DNA from 4 places in the Halanaerobium sp. ST460_2HS_T2 genome. Region 3 is predicted to be linked to each of the others. Evidence: riboswitches for the same ligand, from Rfam matches in the RefSeq annotation. Region 3 holds a riboswitch; each other region holds the start of a gene.
What was found. A riboswitch is a leader RNA that binds a small molecule or an ion and turns the genes downstream of it on or off. The one in region 3 is predicted to bind cyclic di-GMP.
Positions count from the first base shown of each region.

Region 1 (4,991 bases), on a different contig from region 3:
AACTTATTCTGAAACTGACTTAAATCTTTATTTTTTTGTCTAAACTCATCAACTTCTAATAGAGCCTGATCCCTTTTTTCTTCTGCTTCTCTAATCTGATTATAATAAGGTTTAAAAGATGCTACAGTAGGATCTCCTAATTTACCGCCTATACTTTTAGCATAATTAAAATATTTATCCGCAATTTCTGGAACTTTTACCAATTCTGAAAATCCTGCTCCAAGCAAAATTGAATAAAGACGTTTTTCTTTCTTTTTTCCTTTGGCAATTTTAGCTAAATCCTGTAATTCATTCAAACTGATACTAAAAAGATGTTGATAACTCAACTGATCAAGATTATTAAATAATTCCGAAGCACTCTTTTCCTGCTGATCATCATCTATAACTTTCGGAGCTGCATATCCATCTATAAAAAGGCTAAATTTTTTATCTGCTTTTTTTAGTTCTGCTTCTATATAATAATTATCTACTGCTGGAGGAATAGAATTATCTTTTGGCAGACCAAAAGGTAAGTAGCGAAGTAATTTTAAAAAAGTACTTTTCCCGGCTCTATTTTTACCGCCAATTACCACTAAATTTTTTGAAATCCCCTCTAAATTCTGGTTATTAAAAATACCAAAATCTCTAATATATATTTTCTTATAATACATTTAATCGCCATCCTCAATTAACTCTGAAATTATAATTCTTTCTACTTCGGATAAAATTTCACGCTGCAGCTTTTTCTCTGGATAAAATTTATAGTTTTCTCTATCTTCATTATCCTGATTTCCCTGCCAGATCTGTCCCCATTCTGCTAGCAGTTCCTGATTAAGTTCTGCATCAGTAAGGCTTTCCTCAATTAATTCTTTTATATTTTGGTAAAGTGGGTTATTATTTTTTAAACTTTTCAGATCAGGTAATGTTTTAGCAGTTCTAAAAATAAGAGAATGGATCCAAACAACAGGATAATGTCTGTAATTTTGCTGACGAAAATAATTGACTAAACTTGCTTCGAGCTCTTCTCTGTTATTTTCAACATGCTGATGCAGTTCTGTCCGCCCTTCAATCAGCAGACGAATAATAACTGCTTTAATCTGAAAATTTTTATTTCTGTTTTGGTTTGTTATTTTATCTCTCATTTTGTTAATTTCATCAGTAATTAAATTTTGAAGTTGACTTATATTTTTTAATCCTTCTTTTTCTAAATTAATTTTAAGTTTTAGATAGATAACAGGCGCCAGCGAAATAAACTTTTCTTTACTATTTAAATTTTTATCAACCTCAACCAGAATTACTCCTTTATTACCTTCCTCGCTGATGTTATGAGCCTGCAGAGTTCCCGAAAAATAAATGGCAGGTTGCTGATTTATTTTTTGATACTGATGTAAATGTCCGAGAGCCCAGTAATCAATATCATCTTTTGTAAGTAGTTCACCTTTATTAACTGGAACATAGTGGTTATTATCCTTGCTCAGTGCTGTGTGCAGTAGCCCAATATTAAAAATAGAACTATCAGGAGCAGTATAAAAATTGTACATTGTTCTTGACTCAAATTTTTGTCTGTATGATTGACCTATAATTCTGGCAGCTGTTATTCCTTCTTTTTGATATTCTTTTACTTCTACTTCTTCGCTAGAAAAATAATGTACATTTTCTGGAAGTTCAAAAACCTCGTTTTCCATACCAGCGGGATCATGATTACCAGAAATCAAGTAAATATCTATTCCTTTTTCTTTTAAAAACTGAGTCTGATTTAAAAAAAATCGGCTGGCCTTAACTGAACGTGCCTCCCGATCATAGAGATCACCAGCAACTACAATAAAATCAACTTCTTCATTAACGGCCAATTCAACTAAGTTCTCAAAAGCTATTTTGCCGGCATTAGAAAATAAATTTTTATGATTAGAATTATTTATTCCATTACAGCTTAATTCTTTTCCAAGATGAACATCTGCTGTATGTATAAATTTAATTGGTTTCGGCATTACACTCCTCCAGTCTTAGCTGTAGTCTCTTTCAGTTCTGTTTTCCCATTTTACAAAAAACCAACTAAAAACAAAAATCTGTACTGTAATTTCCGGCAGTCCAATTAAATGTTCGACCAGAGACATCTTTGTATAAATCATTCCTTCTATTGAACCCGGGATTGGCGCTACTGAGCCAATTAGAGAAAATCCCCAGATCAAAAAAAACATTTTCACCCAGGCATAATCACTTTTAATTAAAGTATTATAAAAAGGGTATAAAATAAAAGCAAAAAAAGCTCCTCTAAAAATTTGAAAAACAGGTGCCAGCCTGACAATTGTGGAATCGGGTGAACGAAAATTAGAAAATGCATCCATCGTAATAAAAGCACTGGCATAATTCTGAAGATTTTTAAATACTACACTGATAAAAACATATGTTATAACATGGACCAGTATAAAACGAATTGTAAAATATACAAATCTCTTAGAAGGTTTTAACATCTTATTCCCCTTTTTCTTAAATATTTTTGAATATAATAGAAAAACTAGTCTCTTAATATTAATTCTATATAAAAGAATTAAATCCTGTAAATTATTTTATATGTAAAGCAGTTACATTGACTTGTCCAAATTTTAGGAATATAATTAGTTTATAATTAAGGAGAAGCAAAAATAGCTAAGCATTTGTAAAAATGCGGCGCAAAGCCATGGACCCATTCAGGGCCGCCAGGCTGCCAGATCTCCTCCCTGGAGTAAGGTCTTTTAAAAGGAGGTAAGCTCATGAAAAATTGGAATCGTGTGCTGGCAGTTTTTTTGATTTTAGTTCTAATCTTTAGTATCACTTTAACCGCTCTGGCTGTTGTTGTCAATCCTCCTGATGATCCTGAAGAACCAGAACCACCTTCCAAAGACAAAGGGAATAATGGAATTGGAAATGGTATTGATCCTCAACCACCTGGAGATCCCAAAGAAAATGATACAGATGAAAGTAATTTACCTCCAGGTCAGTTAAAAAAAATTAAATAAAATTTAATTAGCCTGTAGAGTTTTAATTCTACAGGCTCTTTTTAGAAGCAGGCTATTTAAACTTAATAAATTATAATCAATAAATACTATAATCAGTAAATAATTCTCTTAATTATTTACTCTTGTCCTCAAAACTTTCACCAAAGGTTAATTCCTCAGCCAGATCACCGACATAAGGAAGTTTAAATATTTCTCCATTATAAGCCTTATACATTAATAAAAGCCAGAGAATTGTACCCACAAATGTTATTAATGAAGAAATCAGAATTCCAATTAATGGAATTACAAGCACCAGTGATGAAGCAATAAATAAAGAAAAAAAGGTAATCAGTGACTGCATTGCATGAAAACGAACATGATTATTGTCTTTTTCTATAAATAGAAAGATTAAACCTGTTACCCAGATACCGGCATAAGCCAGAATGGCTTCTACATTTTCATCAAGACCGAGACTGGTTTTTTTATGATACATAATATTTGAGATTATTATCTTTCAAAAAATACTAGATAAAATCTCTATCCCCCTTTTTTCTATAATTTTTATTCAGAAAATTTAATTATTTCTTATATTTATATTTTAACACAAAATATAAAAATTAAAAAGCAGTTTAGCAGGTTAAAAAACCGCCTCAAATTTCTTAAAAGAGGCGGCCGCTAATTTTATATTCCATTTAGATGATAACTTTTAGTTTACTCTAATTCCAGAATTAATTCTCCAGATTCAAGCTGCTGTCCCGCTGCAGCATGGATTGCAGCCACAGTACCATTAGTTGGAGCAGTAATATTAGTCTCCATCTTCATGGCTTCCATAATTACAAGACTCTGATTTTTCTCAACTTCTTCCCCTTCTTCAACTAAGATTTCAACAATATTACCGGGAAGACTGGCTCCAATTTCCAATTCATTTTTAGGATCAGCCATCTGCTTGGAGCTTACATCAGAGGCAGCAGTACTTGCCTCATCATAAACTTTAATTTCTCTTCTGAAACCATTAACCTCAAAGGCCAATCTGCGGTAACCCTGATCATCCACCTTTCCAATCTCTAATAGTTTAACCACCAGAGTTTTACCTTCCTCAACTTTTATTTCACTGGTTTCTCCCTCACGTAAAGCATGAAAATAAACATCACTTCCCATATGGCTTAAATCACCATACTCTGCCAGATAGTCAAGGTAGTCTGTATAAACTTTAGGATAAAGAGCATAAGCTAAGAGATCCTTTTGAGTCGGTTCAAAATCATATTTCTCTTTTAACTCTGCTTCAGCTTTTTCAAAATCATAATCTTCCAGCAGAGTTCCAGGTCTAACAGTTATGGACTCTTCACCTTTTAAGACCAGCTGTTGGAGTTCTTTAGGAAAACCTCCAGGAGGCTGACCGAGCATACCTTTAAAGTAAGCTTCGACTGAATCCGGGAAAGCCATGTTTTTAGCTTCCTGACAGATATTATCAGGTGTCAGATCATTTTTCACCATAAATATTGCCAGATCTCCTACTACTTTGGAGGAGGGTGTAACTTTTGGAATATCACCGAGCATAAAGTTAACCTTGCGATACATTTCCTTAAACTCTTTAAAGCGGTGGCCGAGACCAACACTTTCTACCTGTGGTTTTAAGTTAGAATACTGACCTCCAGGAATTTCATATTTATAGATTTCTGCTGTTCCAGATTTAAGTTCAGATTCAAACTGGGAATAGACAGGTCTAACTGCTCCCCAGTAATTTGAGATCTTCTGAATATTTTCAATATCCATTTCTGGATCACGATAGGTATTTGTAAGTGCTGCTACAATTGAGTTTAAAGGTGGCTGACTTGTTAAACCTGCCATAGTATTAAAGGCAGTATCCACAATATCAACACCAGCCTCAGCAGCCATCAATAAAGTAGCCGCACCATTTCCGCTTGTATCGTGAGTATGCAGATGAATTGGAATTGAGATTTCAGCTTTAAGAGCCTTGACCAGCTCATAGGCAGCATAAGGTTTTAATAAACCGGCCATATCCTTAATTCCCAGGAT
Region 1 covers NZ_QPJF01000009.1:62,738-67,728, reverse strand. Annotated here, with positions in the region: gene DFR80_RS05980 (AAA family ATPase) at 1-650, opposite strand, end outside; gene DFR80_RS05975 (DNA repair exonuclease) at 651-1,967, opposite strand; gene DFR80_RS05970 (hypothetical protein) at 1,983-2,450, opposite strand; cyclic di-GMP riboswitch class I at 2,614-2,688, shown strand; gene DFR80_RS05965 (hypothetical protein) at 2,730-2,975, shown strand; gene DFR80_RS05960 (DUF4870 domain-containing protein) at 3,088-3,447, opposite strand; gene DFR80_RS05955 (pyruvate carboxylase) at 3,666-4,991, opposite strand, start outside.
Region 1: another riboswitch for cyclic di-GMP. It lies ahead of DFR80_RS05965 (hypothetical protein); the one in region 3 lies ahead of DFR80_RS04820 (hypothetical protein).

Region 2 (4,991 bases), on a different contig from region 3:
TTAAATCAGATAAGGTTAATAAAGTAAAATCAAAACGCTGACAGCGGGACATAATAGTTGTAATAACTTCGTGGGGCTCTGTTGTTGCCAGAATAAAAACTACACTCTCAGGTGGCTCTTCGAGAGTTTTTAAAAGGGCATTAAAGGCTCCTTTGGTCAGCATATGCACCTCATCAATGATATAAACTTTATACTGTCCCTCACCCGGGTAAAATTTGACCTTTTCTCTCAACTCTCTTATCTCATCAATACCACGATTAGAAGCCGCATCGATTTCAATTACATCAAGCGAATTGCCTTTTTCAATTCTCTGACAGGAATTACACTCTCCACAGGGTTCGAACTCAGCTGAAGGATTAGCACAGTTTAGTGACTTGGCAAAAACTTTCGCTGTTGAAGTTTTTCCCGTTCCTCTGGGACCAGCAAAAAGATAAGCGTGTGCTACTCTGTCATTTTTTAAAGCATTTTTCAACGTTATTTTGACCTGATCCTGACCGATCAGATCATTGAAATTTTCTGGCCTGTATTTTCGATAAAGAGAGAGAAAGGACATTTTTTTCACCTCAAAAATAGTATTATATAACAAAAACACCCTATTCCGGGTGTTTTAAAAAAGTGGCCGCACACCGAGCTTCGAAGATTTTCTCCCAGGCGTTACCCTGACAGTTGGCTCGAACCAGGCACCCTCGCGGCACATGAAGCGACTTGCTTACCGCTGCTTCCTCCCGGACCTGACGGGGTTCACAAGACTTCATTGCGCGAGACCCAATTGTCAACACTACTTATCAGGGCCAGACCCTGAAAGAAAAAATCCTCAGCCACGGCGTCAATCCTGCTCTAGCGGTTTGCAGGTTACAGGGCACCGCTACCACCCCATTTAGTGCGGCCAAATCTTAAGCAAAAATTATAAAATTTTAATGGCGGAGAGGGAGGGATTCGAACCCTCGGTAGGTTTGAGCCTACACCCGCTTTCCAGGCGGGCCCCTTAAGCCAGACTCGGACACCTCTCCGTTTTGGAGGTTAGAGATTGGAGGTTGGTAATTGCACTGAAACTTTCTTTAATATTACGCAAGGTTAGTTTCAGTATTTGGCCATCGAGGCCGTCAGAAGTTAGTTAACTAACTCAATTACTCCAATTCTAAGTCTCTACTTTGAAAATTTATATATAATCTATGGATGATAAAATCTAATGGCGGAAGGAGAGGGATTTGAACCCCCGAGACAGCAAAACTGTCTACTCGATTTCGAGTCGAGCGGTTTCAGCCAGACTCACCCATCCTTCCGTTTTCTTAAATCACGGAAAAAATCTTTTAAAAGCTGAGCTGATTCTGCTTCCATTACTCCTGCTTCAACTTCCACCTGATGATTAAAGCGTTCATCATTTAAAAGCTGATAGAGACTTTTGACAGCTCCGGCTTTGGGATCGCTGGCTCCGTAAACAAGGCGCTTAATCCGAGACTGCAAAATTGCTCCTGCACACATGGGACAGGGCTCAAGAGTCACATAAAGCTGGCAATCTTCCAGGCGCCAGCTAGCCTCATTTGCGGCAGCTTCTCTCAGAGCAATCATTTCAGCGTGAGAAGTTGGGTCCTGAGTTTGCTCCCGGAGATTAAACCCACGGCCAACAACCTGATCATCACAGACAACAACTGCACCGATTGGAACTTCAGCTCTTTGATAAGCCTTCCTGGCTTCTGCCAGGGCCATCTTCATATATTTTATATCATCTTCCATAGAATAACTCCTGCAAAAATACAATATTTCAACTTGCAACATCAACTATTATAACAGCTGCTCATAATTTTTGCAAGCATTTTCTCCGAAAAATTTATCTGACTTCAAGCAGCTAACAGACACTTCCCTCAATCAGCTCTATTTTCAACTTTAAAAGCAAAAGAAAACGCCTGCAGAAGCAGACGTTAAGTACTTTTTCTTTTATAAAAATCTATTATATTTACTATATTGCAAAAACGTGCACTTTACTCTCAGATATTATAATTAATTTTTAGGCCAGTCGATTTTAAAATCAACCGCAAATGGTTTTACTTCTTTATCCGCAGCTGCAACTACTTTAACATCCCAGGTTAAATTGGCCCTATCCAGTGTCCTATTTGTTAAAACTGGTCGGCTTTGACTAACTTTTACCCAATTTTTATTTAAATTATTTCTAACATAGACATCCACCCCATTAAGCTCGGGTGTTTCAGCATATATTTCCCAGGGAAGATTAGAGCTGATAACTGTCTCGCCTGCAGCTTCGATTTTCATTACCTTTTGATCTGCATCTATATTTTTATTAGCAAATTCACTTTCAAAATTAACTGCTCTTCTAGTTTCTAATTTCTGTGTAGGTTCGATAATAGTCACTGACATTCCAACTCTAGCACTATCCGCCGCCACCTGTAGACTTAAACTTAAAACTAGAAAAAGAACAATTAAACTAATTTTTTTTAACATTTTTTCCTCCTTTTGCAGCCAGGCAGTCTGATCTGCTCAGACCCTTAGCTTTGTGTCCCTACTTCACAATAGGTTTACCCCTTCAAGGAGAGCACAAAATATAAAACCTGCAGTCATAATGACAGCAGGAAGACATATAACCCTACTTAGGTAGTCAGTCAACCGTAGTTATTAAACCTTAGGTTCCAACTTTGCGCCTCTAACCTTTCGGAAAAAGTAGCCCTTCTCTGCCAGGGTGATTATTTACTTTAACTTAATTCTACTACAAATTAATCTTCTTTGTCAAGAACTTTTAAAGATGATAAAAGTTCCTTCAAAGCCGACTTTAAAAACAAAACCATCCTATCTTTCTACCTCTTATTATAAAGAAGCCACAAACTCTCATTATAAAGGGTCTACAAATCAAATTATCATAGACCCTTTCTATAATAATTATTACAAGCTGAAACATTACTCAAAAGTAACGGTAACAAAAAATTGTCCACTATATAAACCAGGATCTAAATTAGCATTAACATCCAGAGTTGCTCCGATATTAAAAATACCATAACCATTTCCATCCAGGGTTTTGCTATCATTGTCAGTTACAAAAGTGCTGACAGTCATCTTATTATTTGCATCATGGCTTATAATAGTCTGATCAGTAAAATTAATATTATACTGAGTATATGGAAGCCAGATCACTTCAATAACAGCAGGCTGCTGATTACCATCATGATAGCCAGAATAACCATTTCCCGTTGTTAAAACACCGGCGGGGTCAACTGTTATTGTGCCATCAGCTGCTGTAAATGAACCAAAATAAAGATCTTCCAATTTTGCAATTGATACCGGTATAAACTGTCGGGGCTCGCCAATTTCTATCCACTGATTCGGCTGAGTATAACCTACATAATAAGGTTGTGATAAATCTAAGTCACCAACATTTATTTCAAAAGTAATCTGCTGACATTCTCCTTTATTCAAAAGAGTTATTGGTTTAGAATCTATATAATCAACTTCGCTTTTTTGATCATTGAAGTAAATATCCCGTTCGATACTACCATCCTGATCGGCGCAGACAGTAACAGTTACTCGATAGATATCATCTACAATCGTAACCTCATAAATACTAAGTTTAAAAGTTCTGGGTGGATAAGCATATTCATTTACTATTTCTAACTCCACCGGATTTTCGCTGTCATTTAGATCAGTAATCTGCACCCTGTTACCGGCTGGATAAAAAGTATCAAAACCAGAAACCGGCCGCTCTTTAACATAATACTCTCCCGGAGCTAAATTACAAAAAGTATCCTCCCAGTTGTTTTGCTCATTCAAATAAAGTATACCGACAACTTTATTATCAGAGGAATTATAAATATCGACTATTACCATCTCAGGCGCCAGCAAATCATCCCCATCCCAGCTCTTGCTAACTTTTAAACAGCCAGCGTTTTCCATAACTGTTGCAGATGCAAATAAAGAGAATATTATTATTGAAAAAATGCTAATACTTAATACAACAGCAAGCATTTTACTTTTTCTCATCTCATACTCCCCCTTCCTTCATTAGTCAGTTAAAACAATTATACTTTCGAGGGTTTTCAGGAAAAGAACCAATCGGTCCCTTTCCTGAAATTATTTTAACTACTTTCTTTTTAATATAACCTGCAGATCATTAAGATATCCACCACTTTTAGGAATACTTATCTCCTGAACTTCATTCTCGACTAACTCTCTTCTAGCAAGTGCTTCAGGTGAAATCCTCAGTAGATAATTACCCGGTCTCAGCTCAGCCAGATAAAAATAGCCGTCATATGCTGTTAGCGTACTTCTGACAACATTATTTTCACTGTCTAAAAGCTGAACTTCAATATTTCTGATACCGCTTGTGCTTTCTCCTCTGTCTAAATAAACATAACCACCAAGTTCTCCAGTCATTATAACTGGTAGTTCTAAATAAAAAGTCTGTCCGGCCCGGGGAACAAAGCTAACTCCCTCAGGGTCACTGACCAGAAATGGATCGATTAAAGATTCAAGATCTATCGCAATATCAGTTTTTAGATCAGGTCTCAATCCATAAATAAATGCTTTTCCATTTTCATCAGTTCTGACATCAGCTGTGCGACCATTTATTTTAAAAGCAACAGCCTCTACAGGTTTTTTCTCCTCACCTGTATCCAGATAACTTGTCACCAGAACAGCACCCTCACGAGCAGAAGGACCAAGTGCTAAATGATAAGGATCTTCTTTAAAATCATCGCGGCCAAAACTGGTTGAAAAACTAAAGGCCACTGTAAAATCACCATCATCCCGGTAACTGGTATTTATACCCCAGGAGTAATAGTCGACATCCTGTACTATACCTGCAGAATAGGTATTTTCGCTCCGGTCAAGATTTCTGCTGAAACCCAGATTAAAACGATGATCTGCATTTAAATAACCCGAGAGATCTGCTGACACTGTTTCTAAGTCAAAGGGATTAATATCATAACCCAGATTTCCCTGTAAACGATAATCCCTCATCCTGGTTCGAACTGCAAAATCTCCACTAC
Region 2 covers NZ_QPJF01000006.1:9,899-14,889, reverse strand. Annotated here, with positions in the region: gene dnaX (DNA polymerase III subunit gamma/tau) at 1-553, opposite strand, end outside; RNA gene ffs (signal recognition particle sRNA large type) at 620-886, opposite strand; tRNA gene DFR80_RS03985 (tRNA-Ser) at 919-1,010, opposite strand; tRNA gene DFR80_RS03980 (tRNA-Ser) at 1,191-1,283, opposite strand; gene tadA (tRNA adenosine(34) deaminase TadA) at 1,270-1,734, opposite strand; gene DFR80_RS03970 (hypothetical protein) at 1,999-2,457, opposite strand; cyclic di-GMP riboswitch class I at 2,468-2,546, opposite strand; gene DFR80_RS03965 (DUF4402 domain-containing protein) at 2,908-3,984, opposite strand; gene DFR80_RS03960 (hypothetical protein) at 4,084-4,991, opposite strand, start outside.
Region 2: another riboswitch for cyclic di-GMP. It lies ahead of DFR80_RS03970 (hypothetical protein); the one in region 3 lies ahead of DFR80_RS04820 (hypothetical protein).

Region 3 (4,991 bases):
TGTCTACTTCTGGATCAAATGAACTTTTAAGACTTAAACCATAATATCTGCTTAAAAACTCTTCCTGCTTCATTTCTGGATGATGGTCATTTGCATCAAGAGGTTTCCATTTTTTGATTACCGCCATGCTTTCTTCAGTCTTAGAATTATTTGCCATACCAATTACAGCAATAAAATCTTCTGGATGAGAATAGATAATTGTATTTACCCAGCTACCATAACCAATAAGTTCTCCCTCTTTGTAAAGAGGTACAAATGGGTACTTAACTTCATTTCTTTCTGGATAGAAGATATCCCCAGCTTCATCAGCATCAGCTAATTCTAATAAAGAATTTACGTAATCATCAATTGTCCTGCCGGTAGAGATTTCCTGCTTTTCTCCTCCACCAACAACATTAAGAGTGTGGGCTGTAGCAAAAGCCATTCCTGAGAATGCTAAGACTAAAACCAGAATCATTGAGATAACTAAACTTTTTTTCATTTTTTTACCCCCTAATAAATTTTTAGATATAAGATGTGAAAATATAAATTGTTATGTTATATATATCACAATAAAAATTATAGCACTTAAGTTATTACTTGTCAATAGTTTCACAAGATTAAATTTGAATTATTATCAGAAAAAAATATTCAAAAAGAATATTTAATCAGAATAAATGAAAAAATCTGAAAATAAAGAAGGATTTTTAATATTTGTATTGAATAAAATATAATAGACAGACATCAGTCGTCTGACAAACTAAAATTTTTAAAGGAGGAGTTAAGATTTATGCTTAAAAAGTCAAAAAGATTAATGGTGGTAGCTTCATTATTTCTGATTTTTTCTCTTGTTTTTACTGCAGCGGCTCAGGCTGAGGTAAAGAATATCATTTTAATGATTGGTGATGGTATGGGAATCGGCCAGATGGACATGACTAGATATATGGCTGGAGACAAGGATTATAAACTTGAAATGATGAAGATGCCCAATGTTGGTCTTATGATGACCAGTTCTACAGAAGGGGTTACTGATTCTGCTGCCGCTGGTACAGCGATGGCTACAGGTAATAAAGTATACAATGGTGCTGTGGCTATGAATAAAAATGGAGCAGAGTTGGATTCTGTATTGGATTTTGCTGAAGTAAGAAACAAAGCGACAGGGATTATAAGTACCAATATGGTTACAGATGCTACTCCAGCTACTTTTGCTGCCTCTGTTAAAGATCGCGGTATGGGGGGAGAAATTGCAAAACAGATTTTAGATAACGATGTAGACGTTGTTCTTGGTGGTGGACGAGAAGATTTTATGAAAGAAGAAGCCGGCGAAGATTTAATAGCAAAGGCTAAAAAAATGGGTTATCAGTATGTAACAGATAAGGAACAATTAAAAAGAGTAATGCCAATGAATGGTAAAGTGCTTGGCCTGTTTAATGATTCTTATATGAATTATATCAAGGATCGTGATGATCTAGATTCAAAAGAACCAAGTCTTTTAGAAATGACTACAAAAGCGATTGATGTTCTTTCTGAAGATGAAGATGGATTTTTCTTGATGGCAGAAGGAGCAAGAATTGACCATGCAGCTCATGCAGCAGATGTACCGGGAGTTGTAGCAGAAACTCTTGATTTTGATGCAAGCATAAAATATGCTGTTGACTGGGCCAGAGAAAATGGGAATACAATGGTGGTTGTTGTTGCAGACCATGAAACTTTAGGATTTTCTGTAACTGAACCTATTAATAAAGAAGCTCTAATGAATATTGAAGTCTCTCCGGAATATATGGCTGGTAAATTAGTTGAAACTGAATCTGGAAATGCATATACAATTGATAGTATTCAGCGCGTATTTAAAGAATATGCTAATCTTGAATTAACTGAAAAAGAAGCTAGAGAGTTTAATAGTAATATTGTAAATGAAGATGATGGTTCACTTTATTATCAATATAAAGTAGGCTGGCAAATCGGATCAATTATTGCTGAAAAAAATAATGTTGGCGTAGTTGCTGCAGATGTACGGGCAAAATCTGATACTGGTGGACATACACTTAATTCAGTTCCAATTTTCGCTTTTGGACCTGAGACTGAAGATTTCAATGGAGTTATCCAAAATACTGAATTCTCCAAAGTACTATTTGAAGCAATGCGTCCGTAAAATAAATAGATAATCTATAAAATAATAGTTTTACTCAAAAGTGGCAGATTCTAATCTGCCACTTTTAAATTTTATAACTATATAAGATTGCTGTCAGAAATTATAACTTGACAAAAATTTACTAATCTTGATATAATTAAGGTTAATAAAGAGTTAGAAACTCTTTTTAATAAAGGTAAACTTATCGTGAGGTAAGGACACAAAGCTGAGGATCTCAATTTGAGATAGCCGGCTGCTAAAAGGAGGATAAAATGAAGCTTAAATTTCGAGTGATAAGTGGAATTAGTTTAATGTTTATGATTTTATTTCTGAATTTTTTTCTTACTACTGATTATGTTGAAGCTGCTGCTAAAAAGAAGAATTTAATTGAACGAAGTGTTCAGACTGAAGCCAGGATTCCGGTTTTTCAGAGAGTAGAAGTAGTTGATAAAGCTGATATCGACTATACTTTTTTGATGGCAAATTACAGTGGAAGTAGAGAAATCATTATCGAAGATGGATTAAGTATTGAAATTCTAAGTAATGCTGATTGGTATCTCCGGTTAAATAATAGAAATTTAAATACCACTGTTATGATAAAAAAAGCTGATCAAAGTGATTTTGAGTGGCAAAAATTGAATTCAACCACAGCTAAATTTAGAGGAGAAAAAGGTGTCAGACAGATAAGTTTTGATTTAAAGTTTATTTTAGATCCTGATTATAGAGCTTCAGTTAATAATTTGGAACTTGATTTAAGACACAGTATTACTCCTGTTTTATACTAAAATAAGTAATCAAAATACCTTCAGGTAGATAGTTCTTTTAGTTAGACTTTCTACCTGGAGGTATTATATTAAATCAATTATTTTTGTTTTTCAGTTTGTTTAAAAGGTTGCCTACTCTTTTTTGGGCAGCCTTTTTTTCATTTTTGTTGAGTTCAAATTCAATATTTAAAATACTTCCTTCCTCAGTTCCTTCTGGTAGCTCACTTAAGGGAAGATAAAAGTCTAACTTTTCTTCCGGGCGAATCAATAATCTTGCTTTTTCTGCTTCAATTTTATCAACAGTTACCTTCATCAAATCATCCTTTCTTTATTTTTTAATTTACAGTAATTTTGTTCTGCCAGTGTTTAAATTTTTCTTCACCAATACCATCGACTTCTTTAATTTCTTCAATTTTTTTAAAATAGCCATTCTTTTCTCGATAACTGATTATCTTTGCGGCTGTTGCCGGTCCAATACCCCAGAGCCTGTCTAAACTAGTTTCGCTGGCTGTATTAATATTAATTAAACTGTTATATTTCTCAGCAGCAGCTGATTTAGTTTCGGAATAAGTTTTGCTATTTTTTAGATCAGTAATTTGATCAACTTTGACTGTATAATTGTTTCCATCAGCTGTAACTACAATATTACCATTTAAGTCGTTTCTGTAAACCCGGGCTCCTAATTTTTGATAAAGTTCCACAATCTCTGCTGCTGGATGATCATAATGATTATCAGCCCCTACCTGAATAACTGCCAGTTCAGGTTCTAAACTGTTAATCCAGCTTTTTAAACCGGAAGTTTTACTTCCATGATGAGGTACCTTGATCAAATTCACCTGAAGTTCAGGATATTCAGACAGCAGTTTATTTTCAACTTTTTTTTCTATATCTCCAGTAAATAAGAATTTCTGGGTATCATATTCAAGTACAAAGACCAGCGAGGAATTATTTAAACTATAATTCTCTAATGATTCCTCAGGATGAAGAAATGTAATTTTACTTTCACCAATTTCAAATTGATCCCCACGTCGGGGTGTTTTAAAATTAATATTCTCCTGATCGATTTTGAGCAGATAGTTCTCATAAGTTTGAGATGTATGTATTTTACCGCTGTCCAGTACAGTTTTCACTTCAAAGCTGTTAATTATATCAACCAGCCCCCCTATATGATCAGCATGGGGATGGGTACTAATAATATAATCCAGTTTTTTAACTTTCTGTTCCTTTAGATAGCTAATAATCCTGGCAGTTATACTATCTGTCCGGTCACCACCATCAATCAGTATATTCTGTCCTCCTGCTTCTTCAATTAAAATTGAATCTCCCTGACCTACATCAATAAAATGAATTTTTAAATTTTGAGCTGTGGTATTAAGAGTGAATAATATACAAAATAATATAATTAAAAACAGCAGAATTGTTTTCTTTTTGCTAAGATTAAAATTAAGCATATCCGTATCCTTTCTCTGTAAAATATTAATTTAACTAATTTATAATTTCTAGATTTTAACTAATAATCCTTTTTTCTCAATTGAAAAAGCTGGATAAGCAATGTATACTTATAATAAGTAAATTTTATAGTTTAAATTGAGGGGATAAAAGTGAGCCAAAAATTAGAAATTATTATTCTAGCAGAAAATAATGTTGAAAAAAGAAAGCTACTGGCTGAACATGGACTTTCCTTTTATTTTAAGTATAAGGGACAGAAATATCTTTTTGATACGGGCCAGGGAGAGGTTTTATTTTCAAATGCAGAAAAGTTGGGGATAGATCTAGCAAGTATTGATACAGTCTTTTTAAGTCACGGTCATGATGATCATACAGGGGGCTTAAAAAAACTGCTGCAGATTAATCCTGAAGTCAGGGTATTTGCTCACAGTGATATTTTTCTGCCAAAATATAAAAATACTGAAAGAGGGCTCGAATTTATCGGGACAGAGCTTAAAAAATCTGAAATTAATAACTTTGAGGCAGCTGAGACTGCAATTACTGCAGCAGCGGGAATTTACAATACAGGTGAAATTTCGGCTCGTCGGGAAACATATATTAACCCCAGATACATAGTTAAAAAAGAGGGGAAAGAAATTATTGACCATTTTAATGATGACACTTCTTTA
Region 3 covers NZ_QPJF01000007.1:56,733-61,723, reverse strand. Annotated here, with positions in the region: gene DFR80_RS04830 (hypothetical protein) at 1-481, opposite strand, end outside; gene DFR80_RS04825 (alkaline phosphatase) at 770-2,131, shown strand; cyclic di-GMP riboswitch class I at 2,296-2,371, shown strand; gene DFR80_RS04820 (hypothetical protein) at 2,383-2,895, shown strand; gene DFR80_RS04815 (DUF3006 domain-containing protein) at 2,969-3,187, opposite strand; gene DFR80_RS04810 (MBL fold metallo-hydrolase) at 3,210-4,325, opposite strand; gene DFR80_RS04805 (MBL fold metallo-hydrolase) at 4,476-4,991, shown strand, end outside.

Region 4 (4,991 bases), on a different contig from region 3:
GCAGCTTCCAATTTTTGAATATCATTAACCTCACTTTTATATAATGGTCCAGAGGGTTTATTTAATGCTTTTCTTACCGCTAATTCTAAACTTGAGTCATTAAAATTTACTATTTCAGTTTTTTTCTTAAAAACAGCAGTAATTGTTTTATTGCTGTCCATGGTGATCTCAACTGTTTCTTTTTCGCTTTCAAAATCACCTGTCCATTTAACGAAAGTTGAGTTATTACCAGCTTCTGCTGCAAGTGCTACTTTCTTTTCTGGAAGATATTTTGTCTTTTCTGGGTTTATATTTACCCTTCCATTTCCCTCAGCATTTACATTTAAATTGAATTCATCTTTTTGAGCATTAAAAAAGTTCCAACTTGTGGCTACCAGAATAAAAATTATTAATAATAAGAGACCAAACTTTTGTGATCTAGTTCCTAACATTTTATCAACTCCAGAATAATATTTGATAATAATTAACAGTTTTTACGAATTTACTTTTTCAGGAATAGATCCAGTAGTATTCATATATGAAGATATTTCTTCTGGCATTTTTACCTCACTATATATTAAATAAAGATAAATTATCAAAACAGAAATACTCGAAAACAAACCCGAATAATTTCCCCAGGCTGGGTTTATTAAGCTTTCAACTGGAAATCCAAAAAAAGTTAGCAAGGTATATGCTAATAAGATAAAAACCAAATTTATTAAAACTCGCCTGTGTGATCCCCTGGGACCATTACCATTCTTTTCCGATAAAGACTTTATTTTAACACCTTTAATTTTCCCGATAAATTTTACATCCTTCAGCGATTTACTTGTATGAAGTAAATTGACTACTGCTCCATCATTTTTTTCTAAAAAATCGAATGATAAAATAACTTCATTTTCATTTTGCTGTTCAATCTCAAAATTAATTGAATTAGAGGTGGTGGTGACAATTTCTTTATCCAGAATCTTTCCTTTAGGAAAAACAACTCTCAATTTTTCTGTTTGAGAAATATCATTTTTATTAATTACTTCACCACCGTTATTCCAGAAGGCAACATTAGTTGAAAAAACATTTGACACAGGTTTATCTTTATAGTAAACTTCCAGTCCTCCAATTTTATTGTATAAGTCACCGATTAAATTGATACTCCGAATACAAAACATAGGTTTCTTTTCTTTCTTGGATCTTAAGAACAAATATATACTTACAACTGCTAAAATAAAACTCAATAAACCAAATAAAGCAGAAAACTCCTCGATAAGTGCCAGCATATTTTCACCTCAAAATTCAATTTGTACTGTATATTTATAATAAAGGTTTAAGATTAAATTGAGCTTAGATATTCATTATAATTCGATTATTTTAGCAGCTGCTAAAAATAAAATTCGAGTTAGTTTGGAGATTGTGCTGGTAAAATTATAATATAAAAATAAAATATTGCATAATAGTAAACTCTAATAATTAATGTGAAATCATATTTAACTAAAGGGGGAGAGCAGAATATGAAGTTTCTAAAAAGTTCAAAATCCTGGGCTCTGGTTTTGGGGGTAATTATTGGACTGTTTTTCCTGACTGGGTGTTCTAATGATGCAACAGATACTCTGGCAACAGAAAAATATGATGTTAATTTTACTGTAGTTGATAAAATGAGTACTTATCCAGTTAGCGGTGCTGAAATAACTCTGGCTGGAGAGAAAGAAATTACAAATTTGGATGGTAAAGTTTCTTTTAAAAGGGAAGACGGTAGCTATGATTATAATGTTAAAGCAATAAGATATAATCAACTGCAGGGTAAAATTGTTGTTAATGGTGAAAATACATTTAAAGATCTTGAATTAGAAATTACAGCTTCTGGTGATGATGGAGATAGTATTCCAGCAGAAGATATAACTCCTCCTGTTTTTCAGAATTTATATGCAGTTGTAGGAGGCAGTGTTTATGGGGTTGTAGATCCAGAAATTAATATTAAAAAAATTACCGAAAGTGATCAGTGTGTAATTTTACATTTTAGTGAACCGGTTATTTTTGGAAGCTTTGACCGATTAGAGGATTTCGAGATACAAATTATTGCTGATGATTCGGAAAAATCGGTCAATATAAAAAGTTTTGCCGAAGTTTCTAATTATCCGGATTATTTAGTAATAGAAATTGAAGCAATCGAAAAAACTGGAGTTATTATTAAAGTAACTATTAGTAATAGTGGTCGTCAAAAAATATCTGATCTGGCAAATAATCTTTTAGAAGAGGTTCCAGAATTTCAAACTGTAAATATTTTATAAGTTAATTATAAAAATTTATATAAATTTTAACAAAAAATGAAAAAAGCTATTGACAACCGTTCTCAACAGGAATATAATGTAACCAGAAGAAAGAAGATTGTTAATTTTGTTTATTTAAACAATTTTGTTATAAAAAGTTTTAATTTCTAAATTTGTAGTGGAAAATTTAAAAGTAACAAAACAATAAAGGAAGCTATGACCATCTGTTTTTCGATATGGACACCTTATAACAGATGCGAGCCAATGGTGTAACCGGCCCTTAGGGGCCGGTTTTTGCATTTTATAGAGAAAAAATATTGGATTTCCTCAGTCTTTAAAGCAGTTAACTGCTTTAAAAACGCAAAAATTATATTTTGCGTTAGATAACAATTGTTTGTTGACTTATTTGTACACTTTAAGAAGGAGGTATATATTATGAAAAATGCTGGTAAAATAATTCTTATTGTGGTGGTAGCGATTTTATTTTTTGGTTCATCGGTACAGGCTCAACTAGATGCAAGTGAGGATGTTAATGTATATGCCGAAATATTAGATACAATTACAATTGATCCAGGTGATATGGGTGTTCAGGATATGGACTTTAGTTTTGGTACTTCTCCTACTGGAGGAAATGCAAGAATAATTTTAGGAACTGATGGAAGTCTAACAGTTGATGCTGATTCAGGTGCAAATATTTTCTGGAATGATACTGGAACACCAGCAGTTGTTCAGGTTGGTGGAACTCCTGATCGTGCCTATGTAGTAAGTATTGAAGATTTTGAAGTAACTCCCAGTCAGTCTACCAGCTCAGGTGATGTATCCATTGCTCTGGCTGACAGTGTATCTGGAGATTCTTTAACTGTAGATCAATTCCTGGTAGAAGGAACAAATATAGTGGATAGTGCCTTTAGCCTCGACGGCGATGGTTTTGATGAACTTACTATTGGAGCTGTTCTGACAGTGACAGATGGTATTTCTGTTGGCAACTATACTGGTCAGTTTATCTTAACAGTTGCTTATGAATAATAAAATTAAGGATAAAGGGGCCAGATTTGATTTCTGGTCCCAATTTTAACTTTAAATTTTTTCTTCCCAGCTGCAGAATAGAATTTTCTGCCAGCTAAAGCTAAAGGTATATTTGTTTTAGTGGAAGAGCTAAGGGGGGTTATACTTTGGATATTACAAAAGTAAGAATAAAAGCAATAAATTATTATGTTTTATCATTAATATTTTTGATTATCTTATTAAGTTTGACTCTAGAAGTGGAGGCAAATGTAACTGTCAATCCTACCCGTCTTATTTTAGAAAACGGACAAAGATCAGCAACGATTAAATTAATCAACCCTGACCAGGAAACAGCCACTTATAGAATTTCTTTGATTAACCTGGAGATGAAACAAACAGGTGATATAGAAGAACTTGCTATTGCCGATAATAGAGAAGAAAGAATTGAATCCCATTTTGCCAGAGATTTGATCCGTTATTCTCCCCGACAGGTTGTTCTTCCTCCGAGACAGGCTCAGGTTGTTAGAATCCAATTAATGATTCCATTCGACCTGAATTCTGGAGAATATAGAGCTCACATGCTGTTTCAGGAGATTCCGGATCAGGGTGAGCAGGGAAATGGAGATAACGCTGAAACAGGAATCAATATAGCCTTAAAAACGGTTTATGGGGTTTCTATTCCAATTATTATTCGTCATGGTGAAACCGGGGCTGAATTAGAAATTACAGATCTAGAGCTAAGTAACAACCTGGAGACAAAAATACCAGAACTTGCTCTGACTATTATAAGAACCGGTAATCAGTCTGAATATGGAGATATTGAAGTTAGCTATTTTGATGATAGTGGAGAAAAGAAATTAGTCGGTGCAATTAGAGGAACAGCTATTTATACTGATATTGAGAAAAGAAAGTATAAAATAAGCCTTAAAAATACCGACAGTTTAAATCTTGACAAAGGAGTTCTGGAGGTTATTTATAAAAAAATATCCGCAGAGGGAGGAGAAATTCTGGCCAGAAATGAATTAAAACTTTGATCTTGCTTTTAAAGTGAGGTGTTATCACAAATGAAAAAAATTGTAGAGGGTTTATTTTTAGTGTTTTTAATCTTTATTTTTGTTAGTCCTCTTAATGCTCAGGAAAAAACAGAGGGAAATTTAGTTCTTAAAGATGAAAATTTAATTTTGCTTGAGGTAGAGTTAAATAATTTGGGATTAAAAGACGAGTTTCTGACAGCTTATCGCTTTAACGAAACTGTTCTGCTTCCAATCGGACAGCTGCTGGCATTTTTGGAGCTGCCATTTAAAATAATTCCGGAGCAGGGATTGGTCGAAGGTTTTATCTGGGAAGAAGCCGAAAAATACAGTTTAAATCTTAATCAGGGAATTGCTATCTCTAATGGGCGCGAATTTTCCTTAAATAAATATAAAACAGAAGTGGACTGGGATGATATTTATCTGGAGACAGAATTAATATCAGAATGGCTTCCATTTAGTCTGGAACTTGATTTATTTAGGGCGACTTTGACTGTGGAAACAGAAAAGCCGCTTCCCATTCAGGAAAAGATAGACAGGCGCTATCGCTGGGACAGGCTCTCTAATCGGACGGGTAGAGCTGAGCGACCTATTTATCCAGCGGTTGAAAATCCATACAGTCTTTTTAATGGCCCTTTTGTTGATCACAGACTTTATTTTTCTGGTGATTCGACTCCCAGACATTATACAAATCTAGCTGGAGATATATTTTATC
Region 4 covers NZ_QPJF01000006.1:3,930-8,920, forward strand. Annotated here, with positions in the region: gene DFR80_RS03935 (leucine-rich repeat domain-containing protein) at 1-431, opposite strand, end outside; gene DFR80_RS03940 (hypothetical protein) at 474-1,253, opposite strand; gene DFR80_RS03945 (hypothetical protein) at 1,485-2,261, shown strand; cyclic di-GMP riboswitch class II at 2,441-2,528, shown strand; gene DFR80_RS03950 (DUF4402 domain-containing protein) at 2,676-3,266, shown strand; gene DFR80_RS03955 (molecular chaperone) at 3,413-4,279, shown strand; gene DFR80_RS03960 (hypothetical protein) at 4,310-4,991, shown strand, end outside.
Region 4: another riboswitch for cyclic di-GMP. It lies ahead of DFR80_RS03950 (DUF4402 domain-containing protein); the one in region 3 lies ahead of DFR80_RS04820 (hypothetical protein).